Regions from separate parts of the Allosaccharopolyspora coralli genome, predicted to be linked through region 1. Evidence: riboswitches for the same ligand, from Rfam matches in the RefSeq annotation. Region 1 holds a riboswitch; each other region holds the start of a gene.
The links. Region 1 has a riboswitch for cobalamin ahead of GIY23_RS16905 (HoxN/HupN/NixA family nickel/cobalt transporter). Riboswitches for the same ligand answer to the same signal wherever they lie in the genome.
Positions count from the first base shown of each region.

Region 1 (3,828 bases):
GCTGGACGAGCTGGTCGACGCGTTGGATGCCACTGTGGACGGTGACGTGACGGAATGTTCCGCCGCTGTCGCGGATGGTGAACCGGTAGGCCTGTCGAATCCCCACGGGTTTCCGCTTCCCGCCCTTCCGGACACGGTGTCGCCGGACGCGGCGAGTCCGCAGTGGACGATAGCGCTCGACGATCGTCGTCCTGCCGATGCGGACCGTGCCCGGCTGCTGTGGCTCGTGCCCCGGACCCTGATCGTCGGAGTCGGCGCGTCTCGGGAGGCATCGCGGACCGAGATCGTCGAGGCCGTCGCGCTGCTCGAACGCGAGTACTCGCTGGACCCGCGAGCGGTACGCGCCATCGCCACCGTCGCTCGCGCCGAAGACCACCCCGGGCTCGCGGAAGCGGTGCAGGACCTGGGGTTCTGGCATTCGGAGGAAGGTGGGGACGAGCTCCCGTTGCGGGTGTTCCCCGCCGACGTTCTGGACAGGGTCGACGTGCCGAGTCCCAGTGGCGCGGTGCGGGACCGTGTCGGTACCGGGAGCGTCGCCGAAGCAGCGGCCTTGGCCGCCGCCACGGAGGACGCTGCAGGCGGGCCGGTCGATCTGGTGGTGCCGAAGCTCACTTCGCGGCGGGTCACCGTCGCCGCCGCCAGACTGCGTCCACGCGGGCGGCTTGCCGTAGTCGGGGTCGGGCCGGGACCCGATGATCTCCGCACTCCCCGTGCGGACGCCGAGCTGCGCCGAGCGGCCGTCGTCGTCGGCTCCCGCGCGGTACTCGATCGCGTCGGTCGCGTCCTGAGCCCGGACGCGCGAACCGAGGTCGGCGTCGTTGCGGACGCCGTCGACGTTGCCGCCTCCGGTCGCGCCGTCGCGTTCGCGCACACCGGCGAGGTCGAGCAGGTCGACGCCGAGCGAGCCGCCGTCGAAGTGGTCGTGGTGCCCGGGGTGAGCCGAGGAGTAACAGGTCCCGTCGACTGAGAGCGCATGGTGGAACTGGTGCGGCGGTACCGGGCCCCCAGTTCCCCAATGCCCTCTGAGTCTGTGGTCTGTGGTGGTGGTCACCTACCGGCGTCCCAGCTTGCCGCTCGCGGCGTTGGGGTCGTCTCGAGTACCAGCACGTACGTAGCGGCGGCCCCGGCCTTGCGAGCGACAACCTGCAACGCCCGGAGCTTCTCAGCGTGCTCGGGCTGAGCACGCAAGACCATGCCCGGACGGGCATCAGAACAAGATCACAGACACTGAGCGAGACAGGGCAAAGGTGACACCGGGGCTCCGCCGACGGTGATCCGCGGCACCGGGACCCGCCCGGAAGTTGACCTCGTGCACACGGTGCGGTCACGATACGTCCGCTGGTTGCGGAGGAACCCGGTGCGAATCCGGGACGGTCCCGCCACTGTGACCGGGGAGCGGCCCCACATGCCACGGCTCGACACGAGCGGGAAGGCGGGAACGCCGCGGCGATCCGGGAGTCAGGACACTCACGCCGGCCCTACGTCACCAGGTGACGTGCGGAGACCGAGCGTCACGCCGTGACGCACGGAGACGATCCCCGGGCGGGAGAACCCAGGAGGTCCGCGACGCGATGGCCACAGAAACGAGCATTCCGGACACGCCGGCGTCCGGCGGGTGGGGACGAGTCGAGCGCCGTAACGCAGCGCTGGTGCTCGGCGCCGTCGGCATGCTGCACCTCGTCGGGTGGGGTATGTACCTGGCGGCGCAGGACTCGTTCACGGCTGCCGGCGGGCTCGCCGCCGCGGGCATGACCGCCTACCTGCTCGGCGTGCGGCACGGCTTCGACGCCGACCACGTCGCCGTGATCGACGATGCGACACGGTTGCTCATGCAGCGGGGAAAGAAGCCGGTGGCGACCGGAATGTGGTTCGCGCTGGGACACGCCGGTGTCGTCGTGGCGCTGGCGATGGCGGTCGCGTTCGTCGCGGGACCCGCCGCACAGCGGTGGGCGGAGCAGGTCGGCGGCCGGGTCGGGCTGTGGGTGAGTCTGTTCGTCGTTGCCGTGCTCGCCGTCCTGGCGGTTTTGAACGCGCTGGTGCTGCGGGACGCCGTACGATTGCTGCGCCGGGCGCGGGCCGGGGAAGTCGGGGACTCCGAGGTCGAGCTCGTGCTCGGTCGGCGAGGTCTGCTCGCCCGGCTGCTGCGCGGACGGATGAGTCTCGTCGGACAGTCCTGGCACCTGCTCGTGATCGGCTTCCTGTTCGGCCTCGGCATGCAGACGGCGACCGAAGTCACAGTGCTGGCACTCGTCGCTCCCGGCGAGCTGTCCGCGATGGCGGTGTTGAGCCTGCCGCTGCTGTTCGCCGCCGGAATGTGCACTGTGGACAGCATCGACGGCATGCTGATGTCCCGCGCCTACACCTGGTCGCTCGCGCGCCCGCTGCGCAGACTGTGGGTGAACGTGACGACCACCACGCTCACCGTCGTGCTCGCCGCGGTCGTCGCGCTGGTCGTCCTCGCGGGTGTGTTCGACGAACTCGGGGCCGCGGGACTCGCTCCCGTCGCGGCGATCGGGGACCACTTCGAGCTGCTCGGATATCTGACGCTGGCCGCGTTCATGGCAGTATGGGGCGGCGCTGCCCTGTGGTGGAGGTTCTCCGGCGCCGACCGGCGTACTGCCGGAGCGCCGAGCAGGTGAGCGCCCGCAGAGCGAGAAGGCCCGTACCCGAGCCGGGCAGTGAGCGCACCCCGTCGAGGACGCCGGGGGCGACCTTCGAGACGGACAGACGGACATGAGCACGCACGACGAACGGCACTACTTCGCGGGACTCGATCTCGGCGGCAAGCACGTCGCGGTCGTCGGCGGCGGCACCGTGGCGCAACGCAGGGTGCCTCGGTTGATCAACGCCGGTGCGCGCGTCGAGGTCGTCTCGCCCGAGGTCACCCCGGCCGTGGAAGCGATGGCCGACGCCGGGGAGCTCACCTGGAGCGCACGTCGGTACACGCCCGGTGATCTGGACGAGACGTGGTACGCGATCGCTTGTACCTCCGACCCGGACGTCAACGCACGGGTCGTCGCGGACGCCGAAAGCCGCCGGATCTTCTGCGTCCGGGCCGACGATGCCTCGCAGGGGACGGCGGTCACACCCGCGATCGCCGAGCACGACGGGCTACTACTGGGTGTCTTGGCAGGCGGCGCGCACCGCCGCTCCTCCGTTGTGCGGGACGGCCTGGTGGAAGCGCTTCGCAGCGGCGTCGTGGACGATCGTCCGCAGCGCCACGAGCCCGGTGTCGCGCTCGTCGGTGGTGGTCCCGGTGCGCCGGACCTGATCACGGTGCGCGGGCGGCAGCTGCTCGCGCGTGCCGACGTCGTCGTCACCGACCGGCTCGCACCACGCGAACTGCTCGACGATCTCGGCCCGCACGTCGAAGTCGTGGACGCTTCGAAGATCCCGTACGGTCGCGCCGCGCACCAGGACGCGATCAACGAGCTGCTCGTCGGGCGCGCGCGGGCGGGCAAGTTCGTGGTGCGCCTCAAAGGCGGCGACCCGTACGTGTTCGGGCGCGGCTACGAGGAACTCATCGCGTGCGTCGAAGCCGGTGTCGACGTGACGACGGTGCCCGGTGTCACCAGTGCTTTCGCCGCGCCCGCCGCTGCCGGGGTGCCGGTCACCCACCGGCGCGTGACGCACGAGGTCGTCGTCGTCTCCGGGCACGTCGGTCCCGACGACGAGCAGTCCCTCGTCGACTGGGAAGCGCTCGGGAAGCTGCGTGGCACGATCGTGCTCATGATGGCGGTCAAGAACATCGGGGAGTTCGCGCGCGTGCTCGTCCAGCACGGCCGTGCTCGGGAGACTCCGGTCGCCGTCGTCCAGGACGGAGCCACC
Region 1 is NZ_CP045929.1:3,627,822-3,631,649, reverse strand. It holds gene GIY23_RS16910 (cobalamin biosynthesis protein) at 1-967, shown strand, start outside; cobalamin riboswitch at 1,299-1,489, shown strand; gene GIY23_RS16905 (HoxN/HupN/NixA family nickel/cobalt transporter) at 1,572-2,639, shown strand; gene cobA (uroporphyrinogen-III C-methyltransferase) at 2,734-3,828, shown strand, end outside.

Region 2 (3,828 bases), 620 kb from region 1:
TGAAGGTCTGCGCACACACCGCCCACGCCAGCGTCACGGCCAGCGTGACCCGCAGACTCCGCCACGTCGGCCGCAACCCGACGCCCCAGGTCAGATACAGGGCCGCCCACGCCACGAACAGGTGATGCCCCCAGAACTCGACGAACGCCACGTGCGGAAAGTCGGGTGCGTCGAGGGCGGGGGTGAACATCGCCTGAGGGGTCAGTGTGAGCCCCCAGTAGTAGGTCAGCGCGAACGCCCACCACCGGTGCGACCACAAGGCGTAGGCGGCGACGATCCACGCGAGGTCGCTGAGCTGGAACGGCAGCGACTCGTACAGGTCCCACTGGGCGGGTGTGAGCGCGCGGACCTGGAACGGGAGTTGGAACGCGACCAGGACGACGGCGAACCCGCGGCTCACGACGCGCGCGGTGTCGCGCCCACGGTGCCTGCGTCCGAGCGCGATCAGGAACACCGCTCCCCCGGCTCCGAGCGCGAGGACCGCCCAGTGCGTGCCGCCGTAGGGCACGAACACCGGTTGCTGCGCGAGTGTCGCCTGCTCGAACAGGATCACCACCTCCGTCGCGCCACCTGGAGAACTCATCAGCGAAGGTCTTGCTCGGTGGTCGGGTCGAGGAACCTCAGCGGTTCCGCTGGCAAGACACGACGACAGCCCAGTCCGTCAGGATGCTCAGTCTACGAGAAGGAACGCTTCTCACCAGCATGTTCGGCCGGTGTGGCGGCCGCTCCACAGTGGAACGCCGGTGCCCTGCGAGCCGTTCGCGGGTACGTGCCACCGGCTCGCACTGTCGGCTGCGGGACGGAACTCGGAGCGGAGACGTAAGGTACCCGGAGTGGACCACGCACGAGGAGGATCCGTGACCGACGCACGCACCGGGCCGTTCACCCTGACCTTCGGTGAGCACACGCCGCAGCTCGACGACGGCGCGTGGGCCGCGCCGGGGTCCAGCCTCATCGGCCGTGTGCGCCTCGCGACGCAGGCCAACGTCTGGTACACCACCGTGCTGCGCGGCGACGTCGCCGACATCTCGGTCGGTGCCCGCAGCAATGTGCAGGACGGCGTGGTGATGCACGCCGACGAAGGGTTCCCGGCCGTCGTGGGCAACGATGTGACCATCGGGCATCGGGCCGTCGTCCACGGCTGCACGATCGAGGACGAGGTGCTCATCGGGATGGGCTCGGTGGTCCTCAACGGCGCGAAGATCGGCAGCGGCAGCCTCGTCGCCGCCGGTGCCGTCGTGCTCGAAGGCGTCGAGATTCCGCCCGGCTCGTTGGTGGCGGGCACTCCTGGCAAGGTGCGTCGCGAGCTGACCGGCGACGAGCAGGAGATGATCCGCGCCTCCGCCCGGCACTACGTCGACCTCGCCACCTCCCACCGCCAAGCCCTCAGCGGGTAAGAACTCTCTCACTCGTGAGGCGAACGGCACTTTCGCCTCACGAGACGAGGCGAAAGTGCCGTTCGCCTCGCGCGCGACGCCGTGATCTCGGCCACCACGGCCGGGTTGTTAGGCTCGTCGCGAGCCAGTCGTGCCCACCGGCCAGGGAATCCGGTCGAAGTCCGGAGCTGACGCGCAGCGGTAGGGGCGACGAGCGCGGGAGGCGTCGCGTGTCGACGGTGACCACTGGGCGGGTGCCCGGGAAGGTTCCCGCGCTCTTCGAGCCCGAGCCCGAAGACCTGCTGGCTCCCGGTCGCCCCGAGCACCGGCCGTGTCCCAGCGGGCCCCGCGTCCGGGCCCCGACCGAAGGGCTCCGATGCGAATGTCCACACCGCGTTCGACGCGTCTACTCACCAGCGGCGCTGCCACCGCGATCACCGCGGGCCTCCTCGCGGTCACCGCATGTTCCGGCCCCACCGGCGGCCCGGCCGGACCTCCGGACATCGCGGACAACTGTGGTGTTCCCGTGTCGGTGGACGGTCCTCCGCGACGTGCGGTGAGTCTGAACCAGCAGCAGACAGAGATCATGCTCTCCCTCGGCCTCGAGGACCGCATGGTCGGTACGGCGACCTGGACCGACCCGGTCGCGCCGCATCTTGCGGAGGCCAACGCCAGCGTGCCCCGGCTGGCCGACAACAACCCGTCGCTGGAAGCCGTTCTCGGCACCGAACCCGACCTGGTGCTCGGCGGCTACCAGGCGATCTACACCGACGGAGGGGTCGCGCCGCGCGAACGGTTCGCCGAGTTCGGTGTGCCGACCTACCTGTCGCCGTCGAACTGCTACCCGGAGGAAGCCGAGCTCGGCGAACCAGTGGGGCTGGACGACATCTACCGCGAAGTCCGGGAGATCGCGCAGCTCTTCGACGTTCCCGAACGCGGTGAGCAGCTGGTGACGGAACTGCGCGGGCGGGTCGAGGCCGCGCAGGCGAAGGTCGCCGGTCTCGACGGCCGCGAGAACACCTCGGTGCTGTTCTGGTTCGCCCGCACCGGATCTCCGTACGTGGCCGGGTCGACCGGCGCGCCGGGGATCATCACCCGCACGCTCGGCGTCCGCAACGCCTACCCCGACGTGGCATCGATGTGGCCGCAGGTCGGCTGGGAGGACGTGCTTCGCCGGGCTCCCGACGTGCTCGTGCTCGGTGATCTGACCCGGGACAGCGAAGGCGACACGCTCGAAGCGAAGAAGCGGTTCCTGCGCACCGATCCCGCCGTGTCGCAACTGGACGCCGTCCGAGCCGAGAGGTGGATGCCCATGACGGGGTCGGCGATGAACGTCAGCATCCGCACCGTCGACGGCATCGAAGCGCTCGCCGACCGCCTCGTCGAACTCGACCGCCAGACATGACGGTCGCGCAGGAGCTGCCGCGAGCGGTACGCCGTGTCCCCACGACGGTGTTCGTGACCGTGGGAATGGCGTGCCTGGTCCTGTCCGTCGCCGTCGTCGTCACGATCGGACCGGCGTCACTGTCCGTGCCGGACGTCTTTGAGGTGATCGGGGCACGCCTGGGCTTCGTGGACACCGGCGTCTCCCGCATCGGCCAGGGGATCGTGTGGAATCTGCGCCTGCCCCGCACGCTGATGGCTGCCGTCTCCGGCGCCGGCCTGGCCGTCTGCGGTGTGGTGTTGCAGTCGCTGCTGCGCAATCCGCTCGCGGAACCGTTCCTGCTCGGTGTCTCCAGCGGCGCGTCCACCGGCGCGGTGCTCGTGCTCATCCTCGGGATCGGTGCCGGCGCGGTGAGCCTCACGATGGGCGCGTTCGCCGGGGCGGTGGTCGCGTTCGTGCTCGTGATGGCGCTCGCGAGGCTCGCCGGGGGTGGCACGGCGAAAGTCATCCTGGCGGGCGTCGCCGGAACACAACTGTTCTCGGCGGTGACCTCCTACATCGTCATCACCGCCGCCGACGCCGAACAGGCACGGGGTGTGCTGAACTGGCTGCTCGGCTCGTTGTCCGGGGCACGGTGGGACGACGTGGCCGTGGCGGGCATCGTGTGCGTGCTCGGACTCGCGCTGTGCGTGTCCCGTTCCAACGCTCTCGACGCCTTCGCGTTCGGCCAGGACGCGGCCTCCTCGCTGGGGATCGACGTACTCCGGTTGCGGTGGTTGCTGCTGACCGCGACCGCGTTGGTGACAGCGACGATCGTGTCGTCGGCAGGGGCGATCGGGTTCGTCGGCCTGGTGGTGCCGCACGCCGCGCGTCTGCTGGTCGGGCACCGACACCGGGCGCTGCTGCCGGTCACCGCGGTGCTCGGCGCGTTGCTGCTGGTGTGGGTCGACACCCTGTCGGTCGTCGTCGCCGGTGCGCAGGAAGTGCCGGTCGGGGTCGTCACGGCTCTCGTCGGTGTCCCCGCGTTCGCACTCTTGTTGGCACGTCGAAGGAACATGGGATGAGCCT
Region 2 is NZ_CP045929.1:3,005,603-3,009,430, forward strand. It holds gene GIY23_RS14150 (YwaF family protein) at 1-583, opposite strand, end outside; gene GIY23_RS14155 (gamma carbonic anhydrase family protein) at 858-1,397, shown strand; cobalamin riboswitch at 1,506-1,697, shown strand; gene GIY23_RS14160 (ABC transporter substrate-binding protein) at 1,759-2,781, shown strand; gene GIY23_RS14165 (FecCD family ABC transporter permease) at 2,778-3,824, shown strand; gene GIY23_RS14170 (ABC transporter ATP-binding protein) at 3,821-3,828, shown strand, end outside.
Region 2: another riboswitch for cobalamin. It lies ahead of GIY23_RS14160 (ABC transporter substrate-binding protein); the one in region 1 lies ahead of GIY23_RS16905 (HoxN/HupN/NixA family nickel/cobalt transporter).

Region 3 (3,828 bases), 2.4 Mb from region 1:
GTCGTCGGTGTCCATCAACCGCAGTTCCACCGCGTCGAGTTCGTTCGCGGCGCGCTGCAGCGCGGACGGCGCGACGGTCAGCAGCAGGTCGCGGACGCTGGTCTCGGTGCGGACGGAGCCGATGAACTGCGGCATGACCGCGAGCCCACCCTGCACGTTCACGGCGCCCGAGGCGGCGGGCAGCTCGCCGGAGAGCATCCGCAGCAGCGTGGTCTTTCCCGCACCGTTGTCGCCGACGAGGGCCGCGACGTCGCCCGCACTCACCCGGAACGACACGTCCTCGAACAGCTCGCGGCCGTCGCCGAGCCGGTAGGCCAGCGCCGCCGCCTCCACAAACCCCATAGGTGCGATTCTTCGCAGTACGCCCTCCCGCAGCAACCGACTTTCCGCGAGACGTGAGGCGGCGGCGGCATCTGCGGGTGCCCAGCCGCTACGGGAGAATGCGCCCATGACCGATCTCGGGGAATCGCGTGCGCTGTCCGTGTCCGACTCTGCCGCCGAACTCGAAGCGATCTACGTCGATCTACACCGGAACCCCGAGCTGTCCTTCGCCGAGCACCGCACCGCTCGTGTCGGCGCGGAAGCCCTGCGCGCGGCGGGATGCGAGGTCACGACCGGGGTGGGCCGGACAGGAGTGGTCGGGGTGATGCGCAACGGCGCGGGACCGACCGTGCTGCTCCGAGCCGACATGGACGCGCTGCCCGTGCACGAGCAGACCGGATTGGAGTATGCGAGCACGGCCACCGGCACCGATCCCGGCGGCAACGAAGTTCCGGTCGCACACGCATGTGGACACGACATGCACGTGACGTGGCTGATCGGCGCCGCCCGCGCGCTCGCGGCTTCCCGGGGCCGGTGGCGCGGCACGGTGCAGTTCGTTCTGCAACCGGCCGAGGAGCTGGGCGACGGAGCCGCCGGCATGATCGCCGACGGGCTCTTCGAACGTTTCGGCACACCCGACGTCGCCTTCGGTCAGCACGTCGGACCGATGCCCGCAGGCGAGGTGTTCACCCGCAGCGGCCTGATCATGTCCGCTTCGGACACACTGCGCGTGCGAATGTTCGGACACGGCGGCCACGGTTCGCGCCCGGAGACCACTGTGGACCCTGTCGTGATGGCATCCTCGACCGTGCTACGCCTGCAGACCATCGTCTCCCGCGAAGTCGCCGCCACGGACTCGGCCGTACTGACCGTCGGTTCGCTGCATGCCGGGACGAAGAGCAACATCATTCCGGCCGAGGCCGAGCTCAGCATCGACGTGCGGTCGTTCGACGAAACGGTGCGGCGGCGAGTTCTCGACGCCGTGCACAGGATCGTGCACGCCGAGGCCACCGCTGCCGGGGCGGACCGGAAACCGGAAATCACCGCGGAAGGCACGTTTCCCGCCACCGTCAACGACGAGTCCACGACCGAGGCAGCGACCGCACGGTTCCGCGAGCATTTCGGTGCCCAGCGGGTGTTCGCAGCCCCGTTGGTGACCGGGAGCGAGGACTTCGGGGTGTTCGCTTCGGCGGCGGGTATCCCCTCCGCCTACTGGTTCGTCGGCGGCACCGACGCGGACCGGTTCGCCGCTTCGGCCGAAGCGGGGACGTTGGACAGCGACCTGCCGTCGAACCATTCACCGTTGTTCGCGCCGGTTCCGCATCCGACGATCGACACCGGAGTCGCCACGCTGGTCGTGGCCGCGACCGGAGTGCTCACCAGCCATTGAGGCGGCTCGACCCACCCCGATATCTGGCCCTCACGGACACAGGTACGCCCTAGATGTAGTGTGGTGATCATCGATGGTTCGCCGGGCGTAGCTCGGCGGGACAACAGGGAACCCGGTGCGAATCCGGGACTGCCCCGCAGCGGTGAACGGGAACGACAGTCGTGCCCGGCCTGCCCACGCAGGACGGGATCGGCACTGGGCTCCGGCCCGGGAAGCCACGATCAGTAGGACGCCCGTGAGTCCGAAGACCTGCCATCGGCGCGCGCCCGACCGGACGCGCCGTCCGGGACCCCGAGGGAGGGTCGCCGCGAAACTGCTCGCGCAGAGACGCGCGGCTCGTCGCGGCCCACCCTCGCCCGGATCACCGTCGACTCGCGAGGAGAGAGCGTCGTGACCGAGCTGGCCACCACACCGCCGCCCACTGTTGTCGAGCACGCCCGTGTGCTGCGCCGGGACTCGACACCGGTCCCGTTCGACGCGACGAAGATCGGCGTCGCGCTCACCCAGGCGTTCCTGGCCGTGGAGGGCTCCGGCTCGGCCGGATCCTCCCGGATCCACGACCTCGTCGCCGAGCTCACCGCGCAGGTCACCACGGCGCTGTTCCGCCACGCCGGGACCGAACCGCTCGTGCACGTCGAACAGATCCAGGACCAGGTCGAGCTCGCCCTGATGCGGGGCGAGCACCACCGCGTCGCCCGCGCCTACGTGCTGTACCGGGAAGAACGCGCAGCCGCACGGGAAACCTCGAAACCCGGAGCGGAAGAACCACAGGTCCACGTGGTTGACCTCAACGGCGCCGAAACGCCGCTCGACTGGCATCGAGTGTCCACAGTGGTCGAACAGGCGTGTGGCGACCTGGACGACGTCGCTCCGAAAGCGGTACTGCGGGAAGCCCGGCGCGGACTCTACGACGGCATGAGCAGCCGTGAACTCGCCGAGGCGCTCACGCTGTCCGCCCGGACCCTGGTCGAGTCCGAACCGAACTACTCCCTGGTCGCCGCGCGGTTGCTCTTGGACTCGCTGCGCCGTGAGGCGCTCAGCCACCTCGCGGACGGTTCCCGTGAGGCCGACCAGGACGAGATGCGCGGGCGCTACCCCGAGTACTTCACCGCCTACGTTCGCCACGGTGTCGCACTCGGCCAGCTCACCCCGGAACTCGCGTCGTTCGACCTCGACCGGCTCGGCCACGCACTCCGAGCGGACCGGGACCTGGCATTCGACTTCCTCGGCCTGCAAACGCTCTACGACCGGTATCTGCTGCACGACCACGGAGTGCGCTACGAGCTACCGCAGGCGTTCCTGATGCGCGTCGCGATGGGGCTCGCGTTGCACGAGGACGACCGCGAGGCGCGTGCGATCGAGTTCTACGAGTTGCTGACCTCGTTCGACTTCATGTGCTCCACACCCACCTTGTTCAACGCGGGCACCACCCGTCCGCAGCTGTCGTCCTGCTTTCTGACCACTGTGGATGACGACCTGCACGGGATTTTCCATTCCGTCGGCAACAACGCGCTGCTCTCGAAGTACGCGGGTGGACTCGGCAACGACTGGACCCCGGTACGCGGCATCGGCGCCCACATCCAGGGCACCAACGGTCAGTCGCAAGGCGTCGTGCCGTTCCTCAAGATCGCCAACGACACCGCCGTCGCGGTGAATCAAGGCGGCAAGCGTAAAGGCGCGGTGTGTGCCTACCTCGAGACGTGGCACATCGACATCGAGGAATTCCTCGACCTGCGCAAGAACACCGGTGACGAGCGCCGCCGCACCCACGACATGAACACTGCGAACTGGGTTCCGGACGAGTTCCTCCGTCGGGTGGAGCAAGACGGCACCTGGACCCTGTTCTCCCCCGACGAGACCCCGGACCTGCACGACCTCTACGGCGCGGCGTTCGCCGAGCGCTACCGCGAGTATGAGGCGGCGGCCGAACGCGGCGAGCTCGCGGTGCACCGCACGGTCGCAGCGGTCGACCTGTGGCGTCGCATGATCACGATGCTGTTCGAGACCGGCCACCCGTGGATCACGTTCAAGGACCCGTGCAACCTGCGCTCGCCACAACAGCACGCGGGGGTCGTGCACTCGTCCAACCTGTGCACCGAGATCACGCTGAACACGAG
Region 3 is NZ_CP045929.1:1,186,265-1,190,092, reverse strand. It holds gene GIY23_RS05670 (ABC-F family ATP-binding cassette domain-containing protein) at 1-342, opposite strand, end outside; gene GIY23_RS05665 (amidohydrolase) at 449-1,711, shown strand; cobalamin riboswitch at 1,769-1,982, shown strand; gene GIY23_RS05660 (ribonucleoside-diphosphate reductase subunit alpha) at 2,111-3,828, shown strand, end outside.
Region 3: another riboswitch for cobalamin. It lies ahead of GIY23_RS05660 (ribonucleoside-diphosphate reductase subunit alpha); the one in region 1 lies ahead of GIY23_RS16905 (HoxN/HupN/NixA family nickel/cobalt transporter).

Region 4 (3,828 bases), 210 kb from region 1:
GCCTTCGCCGCCGCCAGCGCACGAGCGGGCCCCTTCGCGAACGGGGCGACCCACTGCTGTGCGGCCGAGAAGACCGCGCCCGGCTCGACGAGCTCGTCGACCATGCCGATCGCGAGCGCCTCGTCGGCCTCGACGAACCGGCCGGTGTAGATGATGTCCTTCGCCTTGCTCGGACCGACCAGGCGCGCGAGCCGCTGTGTTCCGCCGGCCCCAGGGATCACGCCGAGCAGAATCTCGGGCTGGCCGACTCGCGCGTCGTTCGTCGCGATGCGGCGGTCGCAGGCCAGCGCCAGCTCCATCCCGCCGCCGAGCGCGTAGCCGGCGATCGCGGCCACCGTCGGTTTCGGGATCGCCGCGACCGCACTGACCGCGTGCGAGAGGCCGCGCTGTTCCTTGACGGCCATGTCGGTAGCGGACTTGTCGGCCATCTCCTTGATGTCGGCGCCCGCGGCGAAGACCTTCTCGCCGCCGTAGACGATGACCGCCCGCACGTCGTCCCGTTCGGCGGCCTCGACCGCCACCTCGCGCAACTCCTGCTCGATCTGCTGGTTCAACGCGTTCATCTTCGGACGATCGAGCCTGATCGTGCCGATTCCGCCCTCGACCTCGAGCCTGACGAACTCACCCACGAAAGCACCCTCCTCGTTGACACGGTGTCGAGCCGAAGGCTACCCACACCGCCCCGTGCCTCGCCTACGACGTGACTCGCCTGCGCGCGAAGTACCGGTCGCCGCTGCGAGTGAGTTCCAGGTCTTGATCGAAGGTCTTCGACAGGTTGTCCTCGGTGAGCACGTCGTCGAGCAGTCCTTGCGCGACGACCGCACCCTCGCGCAGCAGCAGCGCGTGCGTGAACCCCGGCGGGATCTCCTCGACATGATGGGTGACCAGCACCGACGCGGGCGCGTCCGGGTCCATCGCCAACGCCGCCAGCCGGGCGACGAGATCCTCCCGGCCGCCCAGGTCGAGTCCCGCGGCGGGCTCGTCCAGCAGCAGCAGCTCCGGGTCGGTCATCATCGCCCTGGCGATGACGACCCGTTTGCGCTCGCCTTCCGAGAGCGTGCCGAACGTGCGTTCGGCCAGATGCGCGACACCGAGCAGTTCGAGCAGTTCGAGCGCACGGTCGGTGTCGAGGTCGTCGTACTCCTCGCGCCAGCGGCCCATCACGGAGTACCCGGCGCTGACGACGACGTCGCGCACGACCTCGTCGGTCGGGACGCGCTGTGCGGTCGCCGCGGAGCTGAAGCCGATCCGGGGGCGCAGTTCGAAGACGTCGGTGCGGCCCAGCGTCTCGTCGAGGATCCCGACGATGCCCGCGGTCGGATGCATCTCGGCGCCGGCGAGCTTGAGCATGGTCGTCTTGCCCGCGCCGTTGGGACCGAGCACGACCCAGCGCTCGTCGAGCTCCACCGCCCAGTCGACGTCGGCGAGCAGTGCGGTCGAGCCCCGCCGGACGGTGACCCCGCTCATCCGGATGACCTGGTCCTCCACGTCTACCTCCCGCCGCACGACCGGGCCGCTCGGTGCCGCCGCGTGCCCGCCGATGATGTCCGATCCGGGCTCGCCGCCCGCGTCGCACCCATTGTCGCGGTTCCCCCCTTCCGGCCGGCGGGGTGGGGCATGACAGCAAGGGAACATTCCTGTCACCGGTGCACGGAAAGTTCCCTTGCTGTCATCCCGCCCACCTCGCCCAGGGTGAGCAGCGTGACAGTAGGGGAACTGTCGGTCATCCGTGACAGGAAAGTTCCCTTCCTGTCACCGGCCCCGACCGGCTGCTTCGCCGGGTGGGCGGGTGCGATGAAGGGAACCTTACGGTCATGTGTGCGCGGAATGTTCCCTTGCTGTCACCCGCTCCGCGGTTGTGTTCCGGCGCCGCGTCGGTAGTGTCTGCTGGTGCTGATGGTTCGTCGCCACGTCACGGGCACCGAACGCCACGGGGCGCGAGGCGACGAGGCAAGAGGGAACCCGGTGCGAGTCCGGGACTGCCCCGCAGCGGTGAGTGGGAACGACCGTCGTCGCGTCCGCGGAAGGACACGGCACTGGGAGCCGCAACGGCCCTGGGAAGCCGACGACCAGTAGGCCGTCCCGTCAGGGACCTGCCCGCGAGTCCGAAGACCTGCCATCGGTGCGCACCCGGACGGGTGCGCTGTCCGGGGCCTCGTGGGTGGGCCGGGCGGACGTACGGGTCGTCGCCGCGATCCGCGCCGCGCGTCACCTCCTGCCTTCCCCGGACTCGTCCTTGTCGTCGAGCTCGCGAGGAGAGAGCTGTGACCATTGGATCGACCGTGCTCGGATACCCCCGGATCGGCCCGCGCCGCGAACTCAAGCGCGCGTTGGAGAGCTACTGGGCCGACCGCTCGAGCGAGTCGGAACTGCGTGAGGTCGCGAAGACGCTGCGCACCGACTCGTTGCGGGAGTTGCGCGACGCCGGGCTGAACACGATCCCGGGAAGTTTCTCCTACTACGACCAGGTCCTCGATGCCGCCGTCGTGTTCGGCGCGGTACCGCAGCGCTACCGGGACCTCGGCTTGAACCCGCTGGACACGTACTTCGCGATGGCGCGCGGCGTGGCCTCGACCGCACCGTGGGAGATGACGAAGTGGTTCGACACGAACTACCACTACCTCGTCCCGGAGATCGGGCCGGAGACGTCGTTCGCGCTCACCGACCGCACGCCACTGGAGCACTACCGGGAAGCCGCGGAACTCGGCGTCACCACTCGGCCGGTGCTGGTGGGGCCGGTGACGTTCCTGCTGCTGTCGAAGGCCTCGGAGCAGGCGGGTGAGCGGTTCCGGCCGCTGGAGCGGTTGGATGACCTCGTCACCGAGTACGCGACGCTACTCGGCGAGCTGCATCGGGCCGGTGTCGAGTGGGTCCAGCTCGACGAACCGGCGCTGTCCGCCGACCGCACGCAGACGGAACTGGAGCAGTTCCGTGCCGCCTACCGGAAGCTGGGTGCGCTGACCGAACGTCCGAAGATCTTCGTGCCGACCTACTTCGGACCGGTCGGTGAGGCACTGTCCGCACTCGCGTCGGCGCCGGTGGAGGGAGTCGGGGTCGATCTCGTCGCCGGACAGTCCACTGCCGACTCACTCGCGACCGCGACGGAGCTGCGGGACAAAACCCTGGTCGCCGGGGTCGTCGACGGCCGCAACGTGTGGCGCACCGACCTCGACGCGGCTCTGGGCACGGCGGCCACACTGCTCGGTTCCGCAGCCGAAGTCGCGGTGAGCACCTCGTGCTCGCTGCTGCACGTGCCCTACGACCTGGAGCTGGAGACGTCGCTGGACCCGCAGGTCGCCTCCTGGCTGGCGTTCGCGAAACAGAAGGTCGCCGAGGTCGTCACGGTCGAGACCGCGCTCCGCGACGGTCGCGAGGCGGTGTCGGCAGAGCTGGACCACGCTCGGAAGGCCGTGGAAGACCGGAAGAACTCACCGCGCCTGCGCGACGACACGGTCCGCTCCCGGACGGGCTCGCTCACCGAGTCGGACGTGCGACGGTCCGCCTACGAGACACGGCGCACGGCTCAGCAGAACGCGTTGAAGCTACCGGTGCTGCCGACCACCACGATCGGGTCCTTCCCGCAGACCAGCGAGGTCCGCAAGGCACGCGCCGCGCTGCGCAACGGCACTATCGCGGCTGCCGACTACCGTCAGCGCATGCTCGACGAGATCGAACGGGTGATCACGCTCCAGGAGGACCTGGGACTGGACGTGCTGGTGCACGGCGAGCCGGAACGCAACGACATGGTGCAGTACTTCTCCGAGTACCTCGCCGGGTTCGCTTCCACCGACAACGGGTGGGTGCAGTCGTACGGGTCGCGCTGCGTGC
Region 4 is NZ_CP045929.1:3,834,837-3,838,664, forward strand. It holds gene GIY23_RS17845 (enoyl-CoA hydratase/isomerase family protein) at 1-629, opposite strand, end outside; gene GIY23_RS17850 (ABC transporter ATP-binding protein) at 694-1,467, opposite strand; cobalamin riboswitch at 1,881-2,135, shown strand; gene metE (5-methyltetrahydropteroyltriglutamate--homocysteine S-methyltransferase) at 2,265-3,828, shown strand, end outside.
Region 4: another riboswitch for cobalamin. It lies ahead of metE (5-methyltetrahydropteroyltriglutamate--homocysteine S-methyltransferase); the one in region 1 lies ahead of GIY23_RS16905 (HoxN/HupN/NixA family nickel/cobalt transporter).